2 regions of the Paenibacillus sp. OAE614 genome follow, and region 1 is predicted to be linked to the other one. Evidence: riboswitches for the same ligand, from Rfam matches in the RefSeq annotation. Region 1 holds a riboswitch; the other holds the start of a gene.
The links. A riboswitch is a leader RNA that binds a small molecule or an ion and turns the genes downstream of it on or off. The one in region 1 is predicted to bind S-adenosylmethionine.
Positions count from the first base shown of each region.

Region 2: it holds a riboswitch for S-adenosylmethionine, as region 1 does, so the genes downstream of both, ABIE48_RS23975 (methionine ABC transporter ATP-binding protein) here and metA (homoserine O-acetyltransferase MetA) in region 1, are expected to answer to the same signal.

Region 1 is NZ_JBEPOD010000001.1:636,343-647,645, forward strand. Features, by position in the region: gene ABIE48_RS03390 (MFS transporter) at 1-25, shown strand, start outside; gene ABIE48_RS03395 (glycoside hydrolase family 43 protein) at 87-1,715, shown strand; gene ABIE48_RS03400 (ROK family protein) at 1,831-2,997, shown strand; gene ABIE48_RS03405 (HRDC domain-containing protein) at 3,226-4,233, shown strand; gene corA (magnesium/cobalt transporter CorA) at 4,359-5,294, opposite strand; SAM riboswitch class I at 5,719-5,845, shown strand; gene metA (homoserine O-acetyltransferase MetA) at 5,968-6,903, shown strand; gene ABIE48_RS03420 (PLP-dependent transferase) at 6,928-8,112, shown strand; gene ABIE48_RS03425 (aminotransferase class I/II-fold pyridoxal phosphate-dependent enzyme) at 8,109-9,290, shown strand; gene mqnC (cyclic dehypoxanthinyl futalosine synthase) at 9,477-10,610, shown strand; gene ABIE48_RS03435 (putative sporulation protein YtxC) at 10,905-11,303, shown strand, end outside.
Region 2 is NZ_JBEPOD010000001.1:5,179,669-5,190,971, reverse strand. Features, by position in the region: gene ABIE48_RS24000 (DUF2515 family protein) at 1-1,307, opposite strand, end outside; gene ABIE48_RS23995 (thioredoxin family protein) at 1,448-1,792, shown strand; gene ABIE48_RS23990 (COX15/CtaA family protein) at 2,103-3,098, shown strand; gene ABIE48_RS23985 (UbiD family decarboxylase) at 3,200-4,966, shown strand; gene ABIE48_RS23980 (Cthe_2314 family HEPN domain-containing protein) at 4,991-5,710, shown strand; SAM riboswitch class I at 5,800-5,935, shown strand; gene ABIE48_RS23975 (methionine ABC transporter ATP-binding protein) at 6,088-7,104, shown strand; gene ABIE48_RS23970 (methionine ABC transporter permease) at 7,104-7,772, shown strand; gene ABIE48_RS23965 (MetQ/NlpA family ABC transporter substrate-binding protein) at 7,911-8,759, shown strand; gene ABIE48_RS23960 (SDR family oxidoreductase) at 9,047-9,832, shown strand; gene ABIE48_RS23955 (NifU family protein) at 9,917-10,162, opposite strand; gene ABIE48_RS23950 (YuzB family protein) at 10,325-10,579, shown strand; gene ABIE48_RS23945 (NAD(P)/FAD-dependent oxidoreductase) at 10,576-11,303, opposite strand, start outside.

The sequences.
Region 1 (11,303 bases):
AAAACGCGCTGAAATGAAAGCGTAAAAGGTGATTTTGAATACGATTTCACGAAATGATAGATTGAATCGATCAGGGGGATACTTTTATGCAAATCGAAAATCCGGTATTAAAGGGGTTCAATCCGGACCCGTCCATCGTAAGGGTTGACGATACGTACTATATTGCAAGCTCGACGTTTGAATGGTTTCCGGGCGTGCAGATTCATGAATCGAAGGATTTGGTGAATTGGAGGCTGATTACTCACCCGCTCTCCACGAGAACGCTGTTGGATATGAAAGGGAACAAGGATTCGGCGGGCATTTGGGCACCGGATCTGTCCTATGCCGAAGGGAAGTTTTGGCTTGTTTATACCGACGTGAAAGTGACGGAGGGCGCCTTCAAGGACATGACTAATTACTTGACTACCGCCGAAAGCATTGAAGGTCCTTGGAGCGACCCGATTAAGCTGAACGGAGTAGGGTTTGACGCTTCGCTATTCCATGACGACAACGGAAAAAAGTACCTTGTCCAAATGGAATGGGATCATCGAGAGTATCACCATCCATTTAACGGCATTAAGCTGACGGAATACTCGGTTGAGCAACAAAGACTGCTTCCGGAGACGGCAAAAATCATTTATAAAGGGACCGACGTTAAGCTGGTGGAAGGCCCTCATATTTATAAATTATTTGGGTATTATTATCTGTTTTGCGCGGAAGGCGGTACGGTTTATACCCACCAAGAGGTGGTTGCCCGTTCGACAGAACTGTTCGGCTCCTACGAAACGCAGCCTGGCGACGTATTCCTGACCGCATTCGATTCCCCTGACGGTGAGCTGCAAAAATGCGGGCACGGCTCATTGGTGGACACGCCGTCGGGCGAATGGTATTTCGCGCATTTGACGGGACGCCCATGGCACCGCGAGACCGAATCGATCCGTGATCCGCGCGGCTGGTGCACGCTGGGGAGAGAAACGGCGATTCAAAAAGTGGAGTGGAACGAGGAAAAGTGGCCGTATATCGTAGGCGGCAAGCAGGGGAGCCGGTTTGTCGAAGCTCCTAAAGGCTGCACGGAAACGAAGTATGCGCCGACCTATCCGGAAACGGATCATTTTGATTCCGCGGCATTAAATATCAATTTTAGTACGCTGCGGGTTCCGTTTGATGGGCAGATGGGTTCTCTGACGGAAAAGCCGGGGAACCTGCGCTTGTTCGGCAAAGGTTCCTTAACGAATGAACACGAGCAGTCGCTTGTCGCAAGACGCTGGCAGTCCTTTTATTTTGACGCGCAGACGGCAGTTGCGTATTCGCCTTATACCTTCCAGCAGATGGCCGGACTCGTGAACTATTACAATACGGGACATTGGTCGATGATCCATGTGACATGGAACGAAATCAATGGACGAGTTATTGAAGTAACGCAAAATGACCGTGGCGTTCTGACGAGCTTTCTGAAGGATAAAGCCGTTAAAGTTCCCGAACATGCGGAATACGTGCACTTTAAAGTGAAGGTCCGGAAAGAAACGTATACCTACGCCTATTCCTTCGACGGCGAGCAGTGGACGGATATCGACGTAACGCTGGATGCCGCGATTTTGTCGGACGATTACGTGGTACAGTCCTACGGCGGCTTCTTTACGGGAGCGTTTGTCGGGATGGCTAATGTTGATTATTCCGGTTATGATTTGCCGGCTGATTTCGATTATTTTATGTATAAAGAGCTTGAAAATGATTAATTATGATCCCAAAAAGAGCTGGAAGAATATGACTTCCGGCTCTTTCTTAGTAGTAGTAATGTGAATTAATATGCTATACTTCTAGTACGATAACATTTGAAAGGGATTACAACAAATGATTATGAAAACTGATCAGGATGTTATGAGAGAAAATAACAAAAAGTTAGTATTAAAAGCTCTATTTAATACTGATCAGACGTCTAGAAGTTCAATAGCCGACCAAATCAATCTTCAAAAATCCACGGTTTCTTCTATTGTACGCGAGCTTCAAGAACAAGGTTTGATTGAAGAGCTAGGCATAGGAGAAGCATCCAACATTGGCGGGCGTCGGCCCAATTTAATACGCTTTAATCGTAAGTTTGGGTTTGTATTGGCGTTTGATATAGGCGTAAATTATTTAAAATATTCCGTCAATTATATTAATGGCGAGCTTATTCATCATGTGTCATTAAAATTATATACGAACAAAGTAAAAGATATTTTTGCATTGATGAAAAATGTGATTTTGAATTTGGAACAGTATGATACGATCAACGGATTGGTCGGAATCTGCATTTCGCTTCACGCACCGGTATTGGATAATCAGATCCTGTATAGTCCTTTCCTGGACTTTCAATCCTTAAATTTAATTGATGCGTTGAAGGAACTGGTCGACGTTCCCGTTATCATCGAGAATGAAGCCAATCTCACGGCGATTTATATCCGGGATTTTTACCGTCATGCCGAGGATATTCAATTCGATAACATTCTAGCCTTAAACATTCATAACGGAATAGGCGTAGGAACGATTATCGAGAGACGCCTGTATAAGGGCTTAAACGGATTGTCCGGCGAAATAGGACGATCAATTATCATGTCGGAAAATAAAAAAATTCGGCGTTTAGAAGAAGTCTATTCCGAAAAAGCGGTTCTTGACCGGATCGGCAAATTGAAAAACAGACCAGGATTTACGTTAGAGGATTTTATTCTTTTAATGGAGATAAAGGATGAACAAATTGCGGCTATCATGGAGGAATGGGTCATAGCCATTGCACAAATCACTTATAATTTAATCCAATACAGCGCTCCGGATGCTGTGTTTCTTTCCTCACGATTTATCGCCTTTTTCCCACGCCTACTAGACGAGATTATTAAAGAATATTCTTCACTTGATCCGCTTGGCTCCACGCAAATTATTTCGCTTGACCACCATATTCATGAATTAACGCTCTTTGGCGGAGTTGCCTTGGTTTCCAGAAAAATTCTCGGATTGGAATCGTATGATTTATTTTTTACCAAGTAATCCGGGCATTTACGATGAACCGGAACGAAATGTTTTGGCATAAATCTCATTTGTAATCATCCCATTTGAATGCAATTTGGCGAAAAACCCATTGACCATTTTACATGATATGGTATGATCAACTATAACAGCACATCTGCACGAATGGGGAAGCACCTCTCTTAAATTAAGAGAGGTGCTTTTTTGCGTTGTGCTGATTACCCTACGTGGATGGAGGAATTGGTGAACATGCAAATCGTTTTTATGAACCGGCTTGTGAAGGATGCGGGAAGCGAGGGAGAAAAGCTCGCGCAGGTATGGATCGGCGAAGAGGAGGGAACCTGGCATCTCGGATGGAGAGATCTGGAGATGACCGGGGAAGCCATGGATACCGCTTGGTATGAAGGCGGATCCTGGAATGAGATGCTGTACATTTACAGACACGGCTTGGCGGTCAAGCTCGGCGAAGGATTCCGCCCGCTGATCGACGGCACGTTCCATGAGGAGGAGGAGCTGAAGGGCCGCAGCCATGCTGTACAGAAGCTGTACTGCTACAGCGAACTGCACAACAACGAGGAGCTGTACGCCGAACTCACCGCCTGGCGGAGAAGGAAAGCGGCCAGCGAACGCAAGGCTCCTTATTTTATCGCCAGCAACCGGGTGCTCCGTCTGATCAGCGCCTTCGTGCCGCATACGATCGAAGAGCTGCTGCAGCTTCCGGGCGTCGGGGAGAGCAAGGCGTCGGAGTACGGAGCCGACCTGATCGAGATTGCGGGAACGGTGCAGCGCAGCCACGAATTTCCGCTCGATTGGGTGAATGACGCCCTGGACGACCAGTCATATCTATCGTGGACCTACAAGCAAAAGGAGTATAAGTACAAGCAGGACCTGGATAAATACCGTACCCGGCGCACCATGCTGAAGGGAATTTATGAGGGGATGAACCTGCAGCAGCTGGAACAGGAATGCGGTATGCCGCGCAGAGACCTGGTGGAGGCGCTGGAGCAGTTGGAGAAGGAAGGGTATGATACCGAGCGGCTGATCCAAAGCGAGTTGGAGGAGGTGCCGAATGAGGAGCAGGAGCGGGTGTGGGCCGCGTTGGAGGAGCTGGGCGATGCGCTCTTGAAGCCGGTGCTGCTGCAAGTATACGGAGAGGATGCCGCCTCGGGAAGCGGTATGGAGCAGCGTTATGAGCGGATCCGTCTGATCCGCATCCGGTTCCGCCGGCAGCCCGGCAGCCGCAGAAGCGTGGGGTGAACGGGATGCTTCCCCGCCGAAGTTACGGATGGTGACCATACAAAAAGGACGAAGGCTCTAACCGCATGCGGCCGTCTCCTTCGTCCTGTTTTCCAATGCATGATGATGGGGTGATGCGCTGACTTTCAAATCCAGTCTTTTTTCTTGAAAATGACAACCATGCCGAGACCAAGAACAAGCATGATGCCGAGGATCATGAAATAACCGTATTTCCAATGAATTTCCGGAATGTTATCGAAGTTCATGCCATAGATTCCTGTAATGATCGTCAATGGCATGAAGATCACGGTCATGGCCGTAAACACTCTCATGATCTCATTCGCGCGGTTGGCGATACTTGACTGGTAGGCCTCGCGCAAGTTGCTCATTAGATCGCGGTACGTGTCGAATGTTTCGGAAATTTTGACCGCATTTTCGTAAATGTCGCTGAAATATTTTTGCAGCTGATCGTCAATCAGCCGGAGGTCTTTTTTATTTAACGTATTGATGACATCCTTTTGCGGACCCAGCACTTTTTTCAGCCACAGAATCTCGCTTCGCAGACCGATAATTTCGTTCAAATGAGACTTTTTAGTGTGCATGAGAATGTCTTCTTCGAGCTTCTCGATTTTGGCTTCGATCCGGTCGCCGACCACGAAGTAGTTGTCAACCACGAGGTCGATCAGCAGGTACAGAAAACGGTCAGGTCCGCTGACTTCCTGTTCCCACAGAATCGGCTTCAGCGTCCGCAGCTCGTTGATTTTCTGTTTCGTCACCGTAATGATGAAGTGTCTTCCGAGGAAAACGTTCAGTGCGCGCAGAAAAATCTCCTCGTCGTCAAACCGGATGCTGTTGACCACGATGAAATAGTGGTTTTCGTAAATTTCGATCTTCGGGCGCTGCTCCTCTTCACTGAGACAGTCTTCAACCGCCAGATCATGCAGCGAAAACAGCGGCTGCAGCTCCGCGAGGTCGTCGACGTCGGCGTCGATCCAGTAAAAGCCGGCCAAAGGCGGGGTTAGTACAGTTTGCAGGTCATCGATCGGAGTAAATACTCCTTCGTTTACCAACCGGATTTTCATATGACTTCACTCCTTGCTCAAGATGTTTGAGCATAGAAAAGAAATCAGCGCTGCCGGTCAGCGGGATTCGGGGGAGTACTGAATAAACGTACGGGCATGAAAACGAAAACTTCCCTCTGCCGGCAAGCTGATCTCAGGTCTATGCAGTTGTGTTTTCCATGCATTCAGCTTCGGGCTCGGGTCGCCTTCCATCTTTCATGTCACCTCAGTCATATCGGGGTATGAAACACTTGTCTAGTATAACGCCGGGTTTTATTCCTTTCAAGAACAAAATGGCGGCCGGCAGGTCCCGATAACAGGGTATGGAAGCGACCTTCGATCGGTGCACGAAATGCTGCCGAAAATGACAAATCCGCGTCTTGACGAAGGATGGGCTTATGATTTAAAGTAAGGAACAAGACAATGTAAAATTGAATACAGCGAAATCTTATCAAGAGCAGGTGGAGGGACTAGCCCGATGAAACCCGGCAACCGGCGGTATTTACGCACGGTGCTAATTCTTGCAGGAGCATGGCAGCGGCCTTTAGGCGTTGTCTCCTGACAGATGAGAGAGGCGCGGTAATGAGCGTGTAATGACCTTTCTCTTTTGTGTGGGAAAGGTCATTTTTGTATACTCGGCTTCTTCTCAAGCTACGATTTTCGCGGTCTTCAGAAAAAAGGAGAGATGATAACGATGCCGATCAAGATTCCCGACACTTTACCGGCGAAAGAAGTTCTTACCCGGGAAAATATTTTCGTCATGGACGATACCAAAGCGTATCACCAGGACATCCGTCCGCTGCGCATCGCGATTCTCAATCTGATGCCGACCAAGGAAACGACAGAAACCCAGCTTCTCCGCCTGCTTGGGAACTCGCCGCTGCAGGTCGACATTGTGCTGCTTCATCCCGGCTCCCATATTTCCAAGAACACGCCTTCGGAGCACCTGAAGTCGTTCTACAAAACGTTCGATGAAGTGAAGCACCGCCGTTTTGACGGTATGATTATCACCGGCGCGCCGGTCGAAAAAATGGATTTTGAAGACGTGAACTATTGGGATGAGCTCCGCGAGATTATGGACTGGACCAAAACGAACGTCACTTCGACGATGCATATCTGTTGGGCCTCCCAGGCCGGATTGTTCCACCACTACGGCATTCCGAAGTGGGACCTGAAGGAGAAATGCTTCGGCGTATTCCCGCACCGGGTGATGAAGAACAACGTGAAGCTTCTCCGCGGCTTCGACGATGTATTCTATGTACCGCACTCCCGCCACACCGAGGTGCGGCGCGAGGATATCGAGCATGTGGAGGAGCTGGAGATTCTCTCGGAGTCAGAGGAAGCCGGCATTCATATGGTAGCAAGCAAAGACGGCAAGCAGATCTTTGTGGCAGGCCACTCCGAATACGATCCGGACTCGCTGAAATGGGAGTATGAGCGCGATATCGCGAAAGGCATGGACATGAAAATTCCAGTTAACTACTACCCGAACGACGATCCGAATCAGGCTCCGCTCGCCATCTGGCGCTCGCATGCCAACTTATTATTCGCAAATTGGCTGAATTACTATGTATATCAGGAGACTCCTTATGATATCGGGGAGAGTCTTGAAGTCTGGCCGCAAATTTAGTCGACCCTACAGGAGGATACGCACATGGAAAAGGAACCATGGAAAATTGAAAGCAGATTGGCCCAAATCGGCTCCGTCGAAGAACCTGTGACCGGAGCGGTAAACTTCCCGATTTATCAGGCAACCGCCTTCCGCCATCCGAAGCTTGGGCAAAGCACCGGTTTTGATTACGCCCGGACCGCCAGCCCGACCCGCAAAGTGCTCGAAGCCGCGGCAGCGAAACTGGAATCTGGGGACGCCGGCTTTGCCTGCAGCTCAGGCATGGCTGCGCTGCAAACCATCTTCACCCTGTTCAGCCAGGGCGATCACCTGATCGTTTCGCTGGACCTTTACGGTGGTACATACCGCCTGCTGGAAAGAATCCTTTCCAAATACGGGGTTACCGCAACGTATGTCGACACCAACAATCTGGACGAGCTGGAACAGTCCAGACGCCCGAACACGAAAGCGGTGTTTATCGAGACCCCGACGAATCCGCTCATGATGATTACGGACATCGAGGCCGTCTCCAATTGGGCGCACCGCCACGGCTTGCTGTCCATCGTGGACAATACGCTCCTCACGCCGTTCTTCCAGCGTCCGATCGAGCTCGGCGCGGATATCGTCGTGCACAGCGCGACCAAATATTTGGGCGGACATAACGATGTCCTTGCAGGCCTGATCGTGACCAAAGGCAAAGAGCTGTCCGAGGAAATAGCGTTTCTGCACAATTCCATCGGGGCGGTGCTCGGGCCGACGGATTCCTATCAGCTCATGAAAGGAATGAAGACGCTGGCCCTGCGGATGGAGCGCCATGAAAGCAACGCAACAGCGATGGCCAAGTACCTCCAGACACATCCGGCGGTTGCCGAAGTATTCTATCCGGCGCTTCCGGACCATCCCGGACATGACATCCAAAGCCGGCAGTCCCGGGGGAATACGGGGATCTTCTCCTTTAAAGTGAAGGACGCCCGTTACGTAGAGCCCGTGCTTCGCCACATCCAGCTGATCGCCTTTGCGGAAAGCCTTGGCGGCGTCGAGTCGCTGATGACCTACCCGGCCGTTCAGACGCATGCCGATATACCGGAAGAAATCCGCAAAGCCGTCGGCGTCGACGACCGCCTGCTCCGTTTCTCTGTAGGCATCGAGCATATCGATGATCTGATTGCGGATCTGGGCGGCGCATTGGATGCCGCAATCAAGGAAGTGGAAGGGAGCAGCCAAGGATGAGTGATTTGGGCAAAGGACATCAGGACAAAGGCAAGCAGGAGCGGAAATTCGCGACCAAGCTGCTCCATTTCGGCTCGGAAATCGATGGTGCGACGGGAGCCTCCAGCGTGCCAATCTATCAGGCGTCTACGTTCCACCATGCAGATATCTTCAATCCGCCGGTGCATGATTACAGCCGTTCAGGCAATCCGACGCGCCAGGCGCTGGAAGACTATATCGCCCTGCTTGAAGGCGGAGTGCGCGGGTTCGCCTATTCGTCGGGCATGGCGGCCATTTCGAGCACGTTTATGCTTCTGTCGGCCGGCGACCACATGATCGTGACCGAGGACGTATACGGCGGAACCTACCGCCTGCTTACGAGCATTTTGAACCGGCACGGCATTGAGAGCACTTTCGTCGACATGACCGACCTGAATCAGGTGAAGGCTGCATTGAAGCCGAACACCAAGGCTGTATATATGGAAACCCCATCGAACCCGACGCTGAAAATTACCGATATCGAAGCCGTCACCAAGTGGGCCAAGGAGCATGATCTGCTCACCATGGTGGATAACACGTTTATGACGCCGTATTACCAGCGTCCCATCGAAGTTGGCGTGGATATCGTGCTGCACAGCGCCACGAAGTTCCTTGGCGGACACAGCGATGTGCTGGCCGGTCTGGCCGTCGCCCGCACCGAGGAAATCGGCCGCCAGCTGAAGCAGCTGCAGAACGGCCTGGGAACGGTGCTGGGCGTACAGGAGAGCTGGCTGCTGATGCGGGGCATGAAAACATTGCAGGCACGCATGAAGCACAGCGAAGAGAGCGCCGCCGTACTGGCCGCTTGGCTCAAAGGGCGTCATGATATTACGCAGGTCTTTTACCCGGGGCTCATCGATCATCCCGGCAGAGAGATTCACGAGAAGCAGTCCACCGGCTACGGGGCCGTCGTCTCGTTTGACGTGGGCTCCGGCGAGCGGGCCAAGCAGGTGCTGAACCGCGCGCAGATCCCGCTCGTGGCCGTCAGCCTGGGCGCGGTGGAGAGCATTCTGTCCTATCCGGCGATGATGTCCCATGCGGCAATGCCGGCAGAGGTCCGGCTGGAGCGCGGCATTACTGACGGGCTGCTCCGCTTCTCCGTCGGCCTCGAAGACGTCGACGATCTGATCGCCGATCTGGATCAGGCGCTTCAAGGTTAAATCATCAAGCAGGCACCGCTACGGCGGTGCCTTTCCTTCGTTCAGCCCGCGACGTCCGCGTCAGCCCACGTTCGGCCAACGGATTCTATGAATTTCGTTTGCCCCGTGCGCCAATTGTGTTAAGATGGTAGTGGTCATGTTTTAATTTATGTTACAAAATTCACATATGATAGGAGGCTGCCAAATATGAGTGCGGTTGACCGTATCCTGGATAAAGCACTGCGGGGCGAACGCCTGAATTTGGAAGACAGCGTGACATTGTTCGAAAGCAATGAAGTGGAGAAAATGGGTCATGCTGCCGATATCATGATGAAGAGGGTTCATCCCGATCCAATTACGACTTTCGTCATCGGACGGAACGTCAATTATACAAACGTGTGCGATACATACTGCACATTTTGCGCATTTTACCGTGTCCCTGGGCACAAAGAAGGGTATACCTTGCCCGACGAAGTGATTTTCCAAAAAATCAAGGAAACCGAAGACGTGGGCGGCACGGAAATTTTGATGCAGGGCGGAACGAACCCATACCTGCCGTTCGATTACTACACGAACCTGCTGAAGGGCATCAAGCAGCGGTTCCCGAACATCACGATGCACTCCTTCTCGCCGGCTGAAATCCGCAAAATGGTGGAAGTGTCGGGGCTGTCTCTGGAACAAGTCATGCGCGAGCTGAAAGCGGCGGGACTGGATTCCCTGCCGGGCGGCGGCGCCGAAATCCTCGACGACCGGATCCGCTCCAAGATCAGCCGGCATAAAGGAACTTGGCGCGACTGGATGGACGTCATGCAGATGGCGCACAAAATCGGCATGAACACGACGGCCACGATGGTCATCGGCTTCGGTGAATCGATGGAAGAGCGCGCCCTGCATATGCTGCGCATCCGCGACGCGCAGGACGAATGCATCGCGAACGGCTACGACTCGAAAGGCTTCCTCGCCTTTATTCCGTTCACATTCCAGCCGGACAATACGGGCTTGAAGCGGGAACGCGAAACGCCGGAAGCGTATTTGAAGACAGTGGCGATCGGCCGCCTGGTGCTGGACAACGTGCCGAATTTGCAGTCCTCCTGGGTCACGATGGGACCGGAAGTCGGCAAATTGTCGCTCAGCTACGGCTGCAACGACTTCGGCAGCACCATGATGGAAGAGAACGTCGTGTCCTCCGCCGGTGCGGTGCATAAGGTTAACATCACTTCCATCCTGCAGCTGATCCGCGAAGCAGGTAAAATCCCGGCACAGCGGAACACGAGATACGAGACGCTTCGCGTCTTTGAAGAAGGTTCCCAGGTGGAACGCGACTTCGTCATGCAGAACTAAAACGGATCTCCATATTTCTTGATACAACCGGCCGCCTCGCTTAGCGAGGCGGTTTTTTGTACCCATCGATTTCAGATATGAATAGGGGCCTCTTCCTTTGGTGTTCAAAGGGGGAGGCCCCTTATTATTTCCCGGCAAAAGGCACCTTTTTATTCAGCGGAAACGCCCGTTTACCAAGCATTTCATGTCGATTTTAACTGAGAAATGTTAGCCTGTTTTCCATCGATCCCTCCCGTATATCCCCCCGGCTAAAACATATACTTTGTAAGAAGGAATTTGAAAGGAGTGTTCTCCATGGAACTGTTCAGCATAGCAGCCCGAACCTTTAGTCCGCAGGAAGCGGAGGAATATAAGCGCATGGTTTCGGAAGCGAACCAGGTTTTACATAACAAGTACAAATCACTCGCAATCAGCTGTACGGTCCATGAGGAGATGATGCTGTGGAGCTGCCGGGAGGACGATCCGCGGTTCTTTAAGGAGCATCATCTGCAGCAGGTGTACGCCGCTGCCGCCAAGACGGTGGCCCACTACATTTTGCAGGAAAAGGAGCAGCGGCTAATCGAGAAGATTCTGGCCGATGATTTTGATTTTCCCGATCCGGAGGAAAAAGAGCAAATTTTGAAGCACTGCCGGATAAGCCTGGAAAAAAGTTCCGAAGGGGGCGCATGGTCCCGCCGTTACGATATGCTCGTT
Region 2 (11,303 bases), 4.5 Mb from region 1:
GCATGCGTCATTTCGATCATAAAGGGCCGTCTCGGCCGGCTTACGTAATGAATCGCATCCTCGTTTTTGAACCAGTCATAACGCGGGATCGGTTCGCTGTACAGGTCATGCCACACGTCGTGCAGGAGCGGGCTGTACAGGCGCCGGCCGCCGGGGAGCCATTCCTGCTTCATCAGCTCGACACTTTCCAGAGGGGAGTTCAGCGCGTTTTTCTTGTCATGGGTAAACAGCTGCGGCCAATATTCGCTCCGTGAACCGCGATGCTCGACGACTGAGGCGAACGAGTGCACGCCGGACAATACATCCTCGTAACCGAACAGAGTGGCGTAAAGCGCTTTGCCGAAGGCAATCCTCTCGTTCAGGCTGGAGAACTGCTCCAGAATGAGTCCGACCATGGAATCGGCGGCGTAGCCGGCTGACTCGCGGATCCGGGACTTTTCTTCAGGGGTATGGAACACGTCGGCTTCGAGCTCCGGGATATGCGGCAGCATCGGGAAGACGACTTGATTCATCTGAAATTTGCTGTGCATGGAAAATGCCTTTTTACGGAGGACCCGGCTTTGATAATAACCGTTCTGCACGACGCGGCCCTCAATATAGTTTTGTTCATTGATGATCAGCCCGACGGCAAGCAGGGCGCTGTCCCGTTCAATCCAGAAGCGGTCCCAGAAGGGGCTCATGAACGCCGACACGCCAAAGCTCGGGAGCAGGTGAAACAGGCTCCGTCCAAGGCGCCGGCTGTGACTGTACAGCAGAAGCTGGGGGTAGGCGTCCTGAAAAATGAGCGCGTTGCACCGCTCCAGCATCCGGTACAGGTCTTCCCGGGCGGAAGGCTCCATCAGATCAGACATGAGTCCGCCCTTCAGGTCGCTCATATTCCAGCCGGCGTTCCGCGACACCATGTGGGCCAAAAAGGACCAATGGAGCTCTGGATACTCCCGGTAGCAATCGTAATAGGCCTTCGTCCGCGTAATGTTGCTGCGGTTCGCCTCCCGGGTGCGGGTCCGGATCGTATGAAGAATGTCCTGCTCTTCCCGGGAGCGGGCAGCCGTATCCCGGGGATAAGCCGGATGGTGGCGCATTTCCCGCATCCGGCCGATGTCGCCGGCCATCCGGTCCAGCTGGTCGCGGATACTCTGGGCGGACGTCTCCTTCCAATCGAGCGGCCGGCGGCGCCGGGTCAGCTGCCGGGAGGCTTTCCAGCCGGCGGCTTTGCCGCGGGCGACCTCGGCGGCCGTCTTCGGCAGGGCCGACATGATCCGGATCCAGGCGGGTACAAGGGTGCGCTGCGCAGATGTTACCGGCATGAACGCATCCTCCTTTCTTGTAAACCTCACATTACTATCAGTATGGCTAAAAAATTTGACTTCCACTCGGTATTTTGATTCACTAAGAGAAGAAATGGACAAGAATTGGACAAGATATGGGATAGAAAGGGCGGATATCCATGCAAAAAATTACTTCTCAAGCCGAATTTCAAGTCGCAATCCAGTCTCCGAGACTGACCGTAGCCGTATTTAAAGCGGATTGGTGCTCGGACTGCAAATTTATGGACCCGTTTATGCCGGACGTGGAAACGAAATTTTCGAACGATCTGACGCTTGTCGAAGTGGACGTGGATCAAGTCGGCGACCTCAGCCAGGAGCTGAACATTTTGGGCATACCAAGCTTTGTGGCCTTTTCGGACGGCCGGGAGCTGGTGCGGCTGGTAAACAAGCTTCGCAAATCTCGCGAAGAAATCGAGGGATTCCTGAATACGGCGCTGGACGTATACAGAACGATTCATAAATAAGCTAATTCGCACCGCTCTTGCCGCACAGAGGCATTTGAGGCGGTGCTTTTCTCTTTAGAGAGCAGCTTCATGGCATGGCTGTACGGAACTGAAGGTATTCGGGTTTCACCACCATTTGGCCGAACCAGCAGCGAAGCAAAAGCCCCACTTCGTGGGGCTGTTTCATTTCTCCGACATTTCTCCGACATTTTGTCACAAAGTGGCCGTGATGTATGTCAAGGAATCAGGTATAATAGATGAGATTGGTAAAATATTGAGGTACCTGTCTTCAGTGGTAAAGTTTTTATTATGAGCAGCAGGTGAGAGAATTTTGAATACCAGACAATTGAAATGGCTCAGTTATTTAACGTTTGTCGTGATGTTTTTTGCGACGTTCGGCGGAACCGTGGTCACCAAGACCGATTCCGGACTCGGATGCGGGCATGAATGGCCGCTGTGTCACGGTGAGTTCGTTCCGGCGCATACCATCGCCTCATTAATTGAATATTCGCACCGGCTGGTCAGCGGGCTGGCAGGGCTTACAGCGGTCGCGGTGGTGGTCGCCTTCCATCTGTTCGCCAAGAAGCGGCGCGACCTGCGCACGTATTCGGTGTTGACCCTTATTTTCGTATTGGTTCAGGCTGTCATGGGGGCAATGGCTGTCGTATATGACCAGTCCTCGGCCGTGCTTGCCTTCCACTTCGGTTTCTCGCTGATCGCGTTTGCCAGCTCGCTGATGCTGGCCTTAGGCGCCCGCAGGATGGACAAACTGGGCGAGGCTTCGTACCCGTCCGGCGGTACATCGCGCGTCAGCGCGACCTTCCGCGGCTATACATGGGCCGTGACCATCTACTCCTATATCGTCGTTTATATCGGAGCATATGTCAGCCACACCAACTCGGCGGGAGGCTGCCTGGGATGGCCGCTGTGCAACGGGAAGTTCATTCCCGAGCTGTCCGGAGGGGTGACTATCGCGTTTGTCCACCGGATCGCGGCACTGCTGCTGCTGATCGCGATCGCCGTACTGGCCGTCTGCGGCTACCGGCTGAACCGGGGGAACCGGGAGCTGCAGGGCCTGGGCATCGCCGCGGTAACGCTGTGCCTGATGCAGGTGTTCAGCGGGGCGGCGATCGTGTCGACCCTGAACAAGCCGGAGGTTTACATCTTTTCCGCGCTGCTGCACAATCTGCTGATTTCGTCTCTGTTCGGCGTGCTCTGTTATTTGAGCGTCCGTGTCTGGCAGACCGGAAGGGCGACGCTTCAGCAGCCGAAGTCCGCTTCGGCCGCCCGGGGAATCGGCTTTGAGCCGCAGGGCGGCAAACGATGAACTGAATACCGCTGCACATCCAAAGTCCGCGAAGTGATTCGAGGGCTTTGTTTGTAAGTTTATTTATTATTTTTTGGCTTATTCTGGAGAGGAATGATCGTGTGAGCTATCAAAATTTACGCCAATGGCTCGAAGCCTTGCGCAAGGAAAATGACCTGAAAGTGATCGAAGCTCCCGTGGATCCGTACCTGGAGCTGGCGGAGATCCACCGCCGGGTCATCGACGAACAGGGGCCGGCGCTGCTGTTTACGAATGTACAGGGGACTCCGTTTCCCGTGGCTACGAATTTGTTCGGTACCAGCCGGCGCGTAGACATGGCGTTCGGACCGCGTCCGGAGGAGCTGATGAAGTCCCTGGTGGGTGCGCTCGATACGATGCTACCGCCGACGCTGTCGGCGCTGTGGAATGAACGCGGCCTGATCAAGGACATTCTAAAGGTAGGCATGAAAACCGTTCCGATGGGCGATGCTCCTGTGCTCGGCGTCTCCCGCAGCGACCAGCCGCTGAAGGACCTGCCACGGGTCACAAGCTGGCAGGAAGACGGCGGCCCGTTCATTACGCTGCCCCTCGTTTATACGGAGAGCCCATCGCGGCCCAAGGACCACAATCTGGGCATGTACCGCATGCAGATTTATGACAACCAGACGACCGGTATTCACTGGCAGATCCATAAGGGCGGCGGCTTCCATTACCACGAAGCCGAGCAGCGCGGCGAAGCGCTGCGCATGACGACGTTCCTCGGCGGACCGCCGGCCCTGATCGCGTCGGCGATTGCACCGGGCCCGGAAATGCTGCCCGAGCTGTTGCTCACGTCCATGATTCTCGGCGAAAAGCTGCCGATGGTGGAAAATCCGCTCGGCGGGCACCGGATTCCGGCGGAAGCGGAGTTTGCGATCAGCGGCCTCGTCCCACCGTTCGAACGGCGTCCGGAAGGTCCGTTCGGGGACCATTACGGGTATTACTCCCTGATGCATGACTTTCCGGTCTTTCACGTCAACCATATGTGGCACCGCAAGGACGCCATTTATCCGGCGACGATCGTAGGCAAGCCGCGGCAGGAGGACTATTTCATGGGCGAATTTCTGCAGCGTCTGCTGTCGCCGGCCTTCCCGCTCGTCATGCCTTCGATCAAGTCGCTGTGGACGTATGCCGAGACGGGATTCCATGCCCTTGCTTCGGCTATAGTCCGCGTCAGTTACTCCCGCGAAGCGCTCGTATCCGCCTTCCGGATGCTGGGTGAAGGTCAGCTGTCCCTGACCAAATTCCTGATCCTGACCGACCAGCCGGTCGATCTCGAGAACGCCAGCGAGCTGCTGGAAACGGTGCTTGCGCGGTTTAACCCGGCCGTCGATCTGTTTATATTTAATAAGACATCCCACGATACGCTCGATTACACCGGACGCAAGCTGAACCACGGCAGCAAAGCCGTGCTGATGGGGATCGGGGAGCCGGTTCGCGAGCTGCCGCGCGCTTATGAGGGGGGGCCGATCGCGGAGATTGAGCAGATTGTTCCTTACTGCGGAGGATGCCTCCTTCTCTCAGGCGCAGGGTACGAGGACGAGCCGGAGCTGCCGGAGCGCCTGCTGCAGCGGCTGCAGGAGAAGGGAACCGAATGGCCGCTCGTCCTTCTGGTGGACGATGCCCGTCAGACGGCAGCCGACCAGACGTCCTTCCTGTGGACGGTGTTTACACGCTTCAACCCGGCCACGGACATCTATGCGGGTGCCGAAGTGCGGAATCACCATCTGTCGTACCGACTGCCGATTGTAGTGGATGCACGCATGAAAACCGGGTATCCGGACGAACTGATTCCGCGGGAGGATATCGTCAAGAAGGTGAATGAACGCTGGAACAGTTATTTTGCGTAAATACTGATCAGGGAGAGAATGCCGATGCTGCGAACGCTGCTTGGAGAGATGCCCCGCCAAAATAACGGGCTGCTCGAAGATGCCATCGAAACGATGGTGGAGACGATCCATTTGCTCCAGAACGAGATCGAAAAGAATGAGGATCCCAGCCATGATTACCGCAAACTGGAGATATGGACACGCGGTTTGGTGTCTTCCCTGGATGAATTGGAGCAGAGCTGGTATGCCGCTTCCTTTTTCCGTCAATCGGTCAAGGCCGGTTATGTGGATGACATGACGATTGAGGAGCAGGCCGAGTACGCCAGGTACGTATACTTCTATAAAAACGGGTTTATCCGCGTGTTTTCCGTTCTGGACAAGCTCGGTACGGTGCTCAATGACCTGTTTGATCTGAACACGCAGAAGACCAAACCGCATTTTTCCTATTTTACGGTGCTCCGGCAGTTTCACTACATGAAAACCCATGAAGGCCTGGCCGGGCAGCTGTCGAAGATCAAGGACGAATACAAGAGCACCCTGAACGTGCTGCGCAAACGGCGCAATGCGGAGGTTCATTACATGAACTCCGAGATGCAGGATGACTTGTGGCAGCGGCACCAAGGTCTTAAGGATAAGGTCGAGCTGGAGGATCTGGACCAGCATTTGAGCGAGCTGAAGCAAGGGCTGGACATGGTATGCAAGTCGCTCTCGGCATCCTTTCATTACGCCAACAAGCTGTGGAAAAAGGAAGGCATGCATCCATAAAGGGATACAACAAATTTCCTTTTGACAAAGTGGGCAAATATATCTATACTGTAAAAATGAAAACACGTCATCATTAATTTCATAATCTTTTCTTATCGAGAGAGGCGGAGGGACAGGCCCGATGAAGCCCGGCAACCGATTTGAGCACGGCATCCGCCGTTACTCGAATGTCATGGTGCTAATTCCTACAAGCTGCAGCTTGAGCTGCAGGTTGGCAGATGAGAAGGCAGCGACTTTTACAAATAAGGGAGCCCCTTTTCTGATTCTGTCAGAGGGGCTTTTTATTTTGCCTGGATTCGATAGAATAGACTGGTCATTTAGATAGATTATGCGAACTCTATTCGGGTAGGATAGGGGGAAGAGAGGGGGCCCTTCGGTTGATCGAACTGAAGCAGCTGACTAAAAGGTACGGCCAAGGGGCAAAGGCGACGGAGGCTTTGTCCGGGCTGAACCTCAGCATTAATAAAGGAGAAATTTTCGGCGTGATCGGCCACTCGGGCGCAGGGAAGAGCACCTTGATCCGGTGCATGAACCTGCTGGAACGCCCGACCTCCGGAGAGGTATGGGTAGGCGGCGTTAACCTGACGGGTCTGAGCAAGCAGCGGCTGCAGAACGAACGGCGGAAGATCGGGATGATTTTTCAACATTTCAATCTGCTTAGCTCGGCGACGGTGTATGACAACATCGCCTTTCCGCTCCGGTTAGCCCGTAAGGGCAAGGCGGAGGTGGAGGCCAAGGTTAACGAGCTGATTGCGCTGGTCGGGCTGGAAGCCCACCGCAATAAATATCCGGCCCAGTTGTCGGGAGGCCAGAAGCAGAGGGTGGGCATCGCCCGCGCGCTGGCCAGCGATCCGCAGGTGCTGCTGTGCGACGAAGCGACTTCGGCGCTCGATCCGCAGACGACGGATTCGATTCTGAAGCTTCTGCTGGACATTAACCAGAGGTTTAATCTGACGATCGTCCTGATCACCCATGAGATGCACGTCATCCAGAGCATATGCGACCGGGTGGCCGTGATCCATCAAGGCGGCATCGTTGAAGAGGGAGCGGTCACGGACGTATTCCTGAAGCCGCAGCACCCGGTGACCAAAGATTTTGTCCGCGGGGAGCAGAGCCAGGGCGAACCGCTTGAGCTGGCTGCCCAGGCTTCCGGAACGGGTTCGGCGCAGGCTGTGAAAATTACGTTTCTCGGCAGCAAAACGTACGAGTCCATCCTGTCCCGGACCGTGCGCGAGACGGGGGCGGATTTCGCCATCCTGCAGGGCACCATTTCCACCATTAAAGATACCCCGTACGGGCAGCTGATCGTCCGCTTTGAGGGCGGACGGGATCAGATCGATGCGACGCTCGCGAAGCTGAGCGAGCAAGGGCTTGACGTGGAGGTGATGAACTGATGTGGGGTTTGGATTTTTCCTCGGTTGACTGGAACGAGATCGGCGTAGCCACCCTGGATACGTTGAAAATGCTCGGGGCTTCCGCGGTGTTCACCTTTATCCTCGGTCTTCCGATCGGCGTCGTGCTGTTTATGGCATCGCGCTCGACGACGGGCTGGGTGCGTGCCGTCTATGCGGTCATTTCCTTTATCGTGAACATCCTCCGTTCGGTCCCGTTTATCATCCTGATCGTCGCCCTGATCCCAGTCACGAAAGCGATTGTCGGCGTCACCTTCGGGGTGCTGGGGACGATTCCGCCGCTGGTGATCGGCGCTGCGCCGTTCTTCGCCAGACTTGTGGAAACATCGCTGCGCGAAGTGGACCGCGGCGTAATCGAGGCGGCGCATTCGATGGGCGCTTCGACCTGGCAGGTCATCACGCGGGTACTGCTGCCCGAAGCAAGACCGGGCCTGCTGGCCGGAATTACGATTACGGTCGTGACACTCGTATCCTATACGGCGATGTCGGGGATGGTTGGCGGAGGCGGTCTCGGCGATTTGGCCATCCGCTACGGTTATTACCGCTATGAAACGACCGTCATGATTATTTCCGTCATCTTCATGATCGTGCTGGTGCAGCTGCTGCAAATGGCGGGCGACCGGCTGGTGCGTCACTTTACCAGAAAGTAAGGTGTACAACGTGTTTGGCTCACAGTCATGCATCCGGATCACCGGATTTGACCTGGAAAGGCAAGGCAGGTAACATCAAAGCACTGCCTTTCTAATATAAATCATATTATTCTTATGAATTTAAGGGGGATTTATCCAATGAAAAAATGGCTCGTTTCTTTTATGACCCTGGCCCTGGTTGTCGTACTCGCCGCGTGCGGCAGCAAGCCGAATAACAGCAGCAGCGATGCTGCGGGCGAATCGACGGACAAACCGGCTGCAGCCGAAACGGTTACACTGACGGTTGGCGCGACGGCGAAGCCTCATGCCGAAATTTTGAAGCATATCCAGCCTGCGCTTGAAAAAGAGGGCGTGAAGCTCGTCATTAAAGAGTTTTCCGATTATGTGCAGCCGAACGTGCAGACGTTCCAGAAACAGCTCGACGCTAACTTTTTCCAGCATCAGCCTTACCTCGACAATGAAAACAAACAGCGCAAGATGGACCTTGTTCCGGTCGTAGGCGTTCACCTGGAGCCGCTTGGTGCTTATTCCAAGAAGGTAAAAAGCGCTGACGAAATTCCGGACGGCGCAACTGTCGGCATTCCGAACGATGCGACAAACGGCGGACGCGCGCTCAGCCTGCTGGCCAAACAAGGCTTGATTACTTTGAAAGATCCGAACAAAGTGGAATCTACGGTGAAGGACATTACCGCCAATCCGAAAAACCTGAAAATCAAGGAAGTCGATGCTGCAATGCTGCCGCGTCAGCTGAGCGAATTCGACCTGGCCGTTATCAACACCAACTACGCGCTGGAGGCCAGCCTTGATCCAACGAAAGACGCACTCTTCATCGAAGGCAAAGACAGCCCTTATGTCAACATTCTGGTGGCCCGTCCGGACAACAAAGACTCCGACGCCATCAAGAAGCTGGCTGCTGCCCTGACTTCCGACGACGTGAAGAAGTTCATCGAAGACACGTATAAAGGTGCCGTTATCCCGGCATTCTAAAGCCTGCGCAATGGCGCAGCACAGCCGCAAGGGGTTCATCCCCTGCGGCTTTTTTATTTGCATCTGCGTCGGGCAAACATTTTTTATTTGGCTCGCTTTTCCTCGCGGCCCGGCTGTACTGGGTTTCCAAGTTGCGGCGGTGCAATGAAATCTTTTATACTATACAGGATCAATGTTCTTGCGTTAGGTTTGTACATACATACACCATTATATTTTTAATAGGAATGATGTGTCATCGAATGGATCAAAGGATGGGAAGTTCGGATAGCAGAAAGGAGGGTGGCATTTTGAGGGGAAAGGTTGCCCTGATCACGGGCAGTGCCAAGGGACTTGGCAAAATGACGGCTCTTACGCTGGCACGATCCGGCTGCGACGTTGCGCTTAACTATGTCCACAGCCGCCGCGAAGCGGAGGAACTGCGGGCGGTCATCGAGGGATTGGGCGTGCGCAGCATTGCGGTTCAAGCCGATGTCTCCGACACGGGCCAACTGGAGCACTTGGTGGCTCGCGTCGAATCGGAGCTCGGCAGTCCGGACATCGTCGTGAACAACGCGGGACCTTTTATCCGCGAGCGTAAACGGTTCTCCGATTATACCCAGACGGAAATTTTGTCGCTCATCCAGGGCAATCTGGTCGGCACGGTGCTGCTGGACCATTTGGTGCTGCCTGCGATGCGGACTAAGCGCTGGGGAAGAATCATCCACTTCGGCTTCGGCCATGCGGCGGAATCGAGAGCGTGGCCGCACCGGGCGGTGTACGCCGCCGCCAAGACCGGACTGGTTTCTTTTACGAAGACGCTGGCGGTCGAGGAGGCCCCGTACGGCATTACGGTGAATATGGTGTGTCCCGGGGACATCCGCGGGAATAACAAAGAGAAGACCATTGCCGAGGTCGCCGGGTTGCAGGACGGGGAGACGCCGCGGGGCAGACCCGGCAGCGGCGAGGATATCGCGCGCGTGATCGAGTACTTGTGCCGCGACGCTTCCGACTTTATCACCGGCAACATTATGGACATCTCCGGCGGGCTGGATCCGATCCGTCCCTGGATTGGTCCGGCAGATCACGGGATGTGACTGCCAGAGACGGCGTCCCACGCCACAAAAAAAGAAGAGACCCGTCTTCGATGAAGTCAGGTCTCTTCTTGCTATTGAATGGGATTAGAATACTTGAATAACGTCGTTGATTCCTTCAACTTCCTCAACGAGGGCGCGTTCGATCCCGGCTTTCAATGTAATGGTGGAGCTTGGGCAGCTGCCGCAGGCACCCATCAGTTTCAACTTCACGATGCCGTCTTCCACGTCAACCAATTCGACGTCGCCGCCATCGCGTTGAAGGAACGGGCGAAGCTTATCAAGCACTTCTGCTACATCATCATACATGGTGCTCTGTGCGTTTTCGCTCATTGATTTCAACTCCTTTCCTGTAATTCTTATTATATTACAAACCGAGACAAAATAAAATGGCTATATATGCTGCATCGGACAAGACCGTTGATATTATCTGCTTCACCCGGTAAACTAAGATAAGGCCTACCTAAGAATCAATACCTAAAGCAGGTGATATCATTGAGACCCATCATCGAGTTTTGCACCAACAACATGCATTTCGGAACCGATGAAGTCATGGAGAAGCTGGAGGAGAATCCGGATTACGACGTTATCGAATACGGATGCCTGAGCAATTGCGGCCAATGCGCCATGATGCCCTTCGCCATGGTGAACGGTGAGATTATAGATGCTGACAGCGCTGATGAGCTGTATGAGGCCATTATGGCCAAAATAAAAGAACTCGAGGCTTGGGACAGCCTCGAGCTGGATTAGCCGAAATGGCGTCTGGACTTCCAGAGTACCCCGCTTTTTAACAGGCGGGGTACTCTTCCTTTTACCGAAGTTTTCCCCATTAGGCCAAAGCCTGCCTTGCTGCCAAGCGATCCCAGGGTTCCACGAAGGTGGATCTTGTGGATTTTCGGCGTCTCTCCTTTCCAGAGCGCATGAATCACGTCGGCCACTTGCTTGGCCTGAGCTCCTGCCGCCTGGGCGCTGGGAGCGAACGGAATGCTGGCGCAGTCCCCCACAACATACACTTCCGGGTAATCCGGGATTTGGGAATACGTGTTGACCACGACCCGGCCCCCCGGATCCTTCGGCACGTTCAAATCCTGAACGACCTTCACAGGCTGAATGCCGCCCGTCCAAACCGCGGCGTCGGTGTAGATTGCTTCATCCCCGTTATAGACGATACCGTCTTCCACCCGGCACACGGATATGTGGGAGCGCGTATTCACTTCATGATCCATGAACCACTGCTCCACGTACAAGGAAACCGTCTGCGGGAAGGAGGAGAGCACCCGGCTGCCCCGGTCCAGAATCGTGATGTTAAGATCCGGACGGCTCTCCCGCAGCTCCGCAGCCGTTTCAACGCCGCTGAGGCCGCCGCCGATAATATGTACGTTTCCGTACGGCTTGACATCATTCAAGCGCTGATAGGTTTGGCGCGTGCTTGAGAACGTCTGGATGCTGTTCGTGAATTGATCCGCGCCAGGTA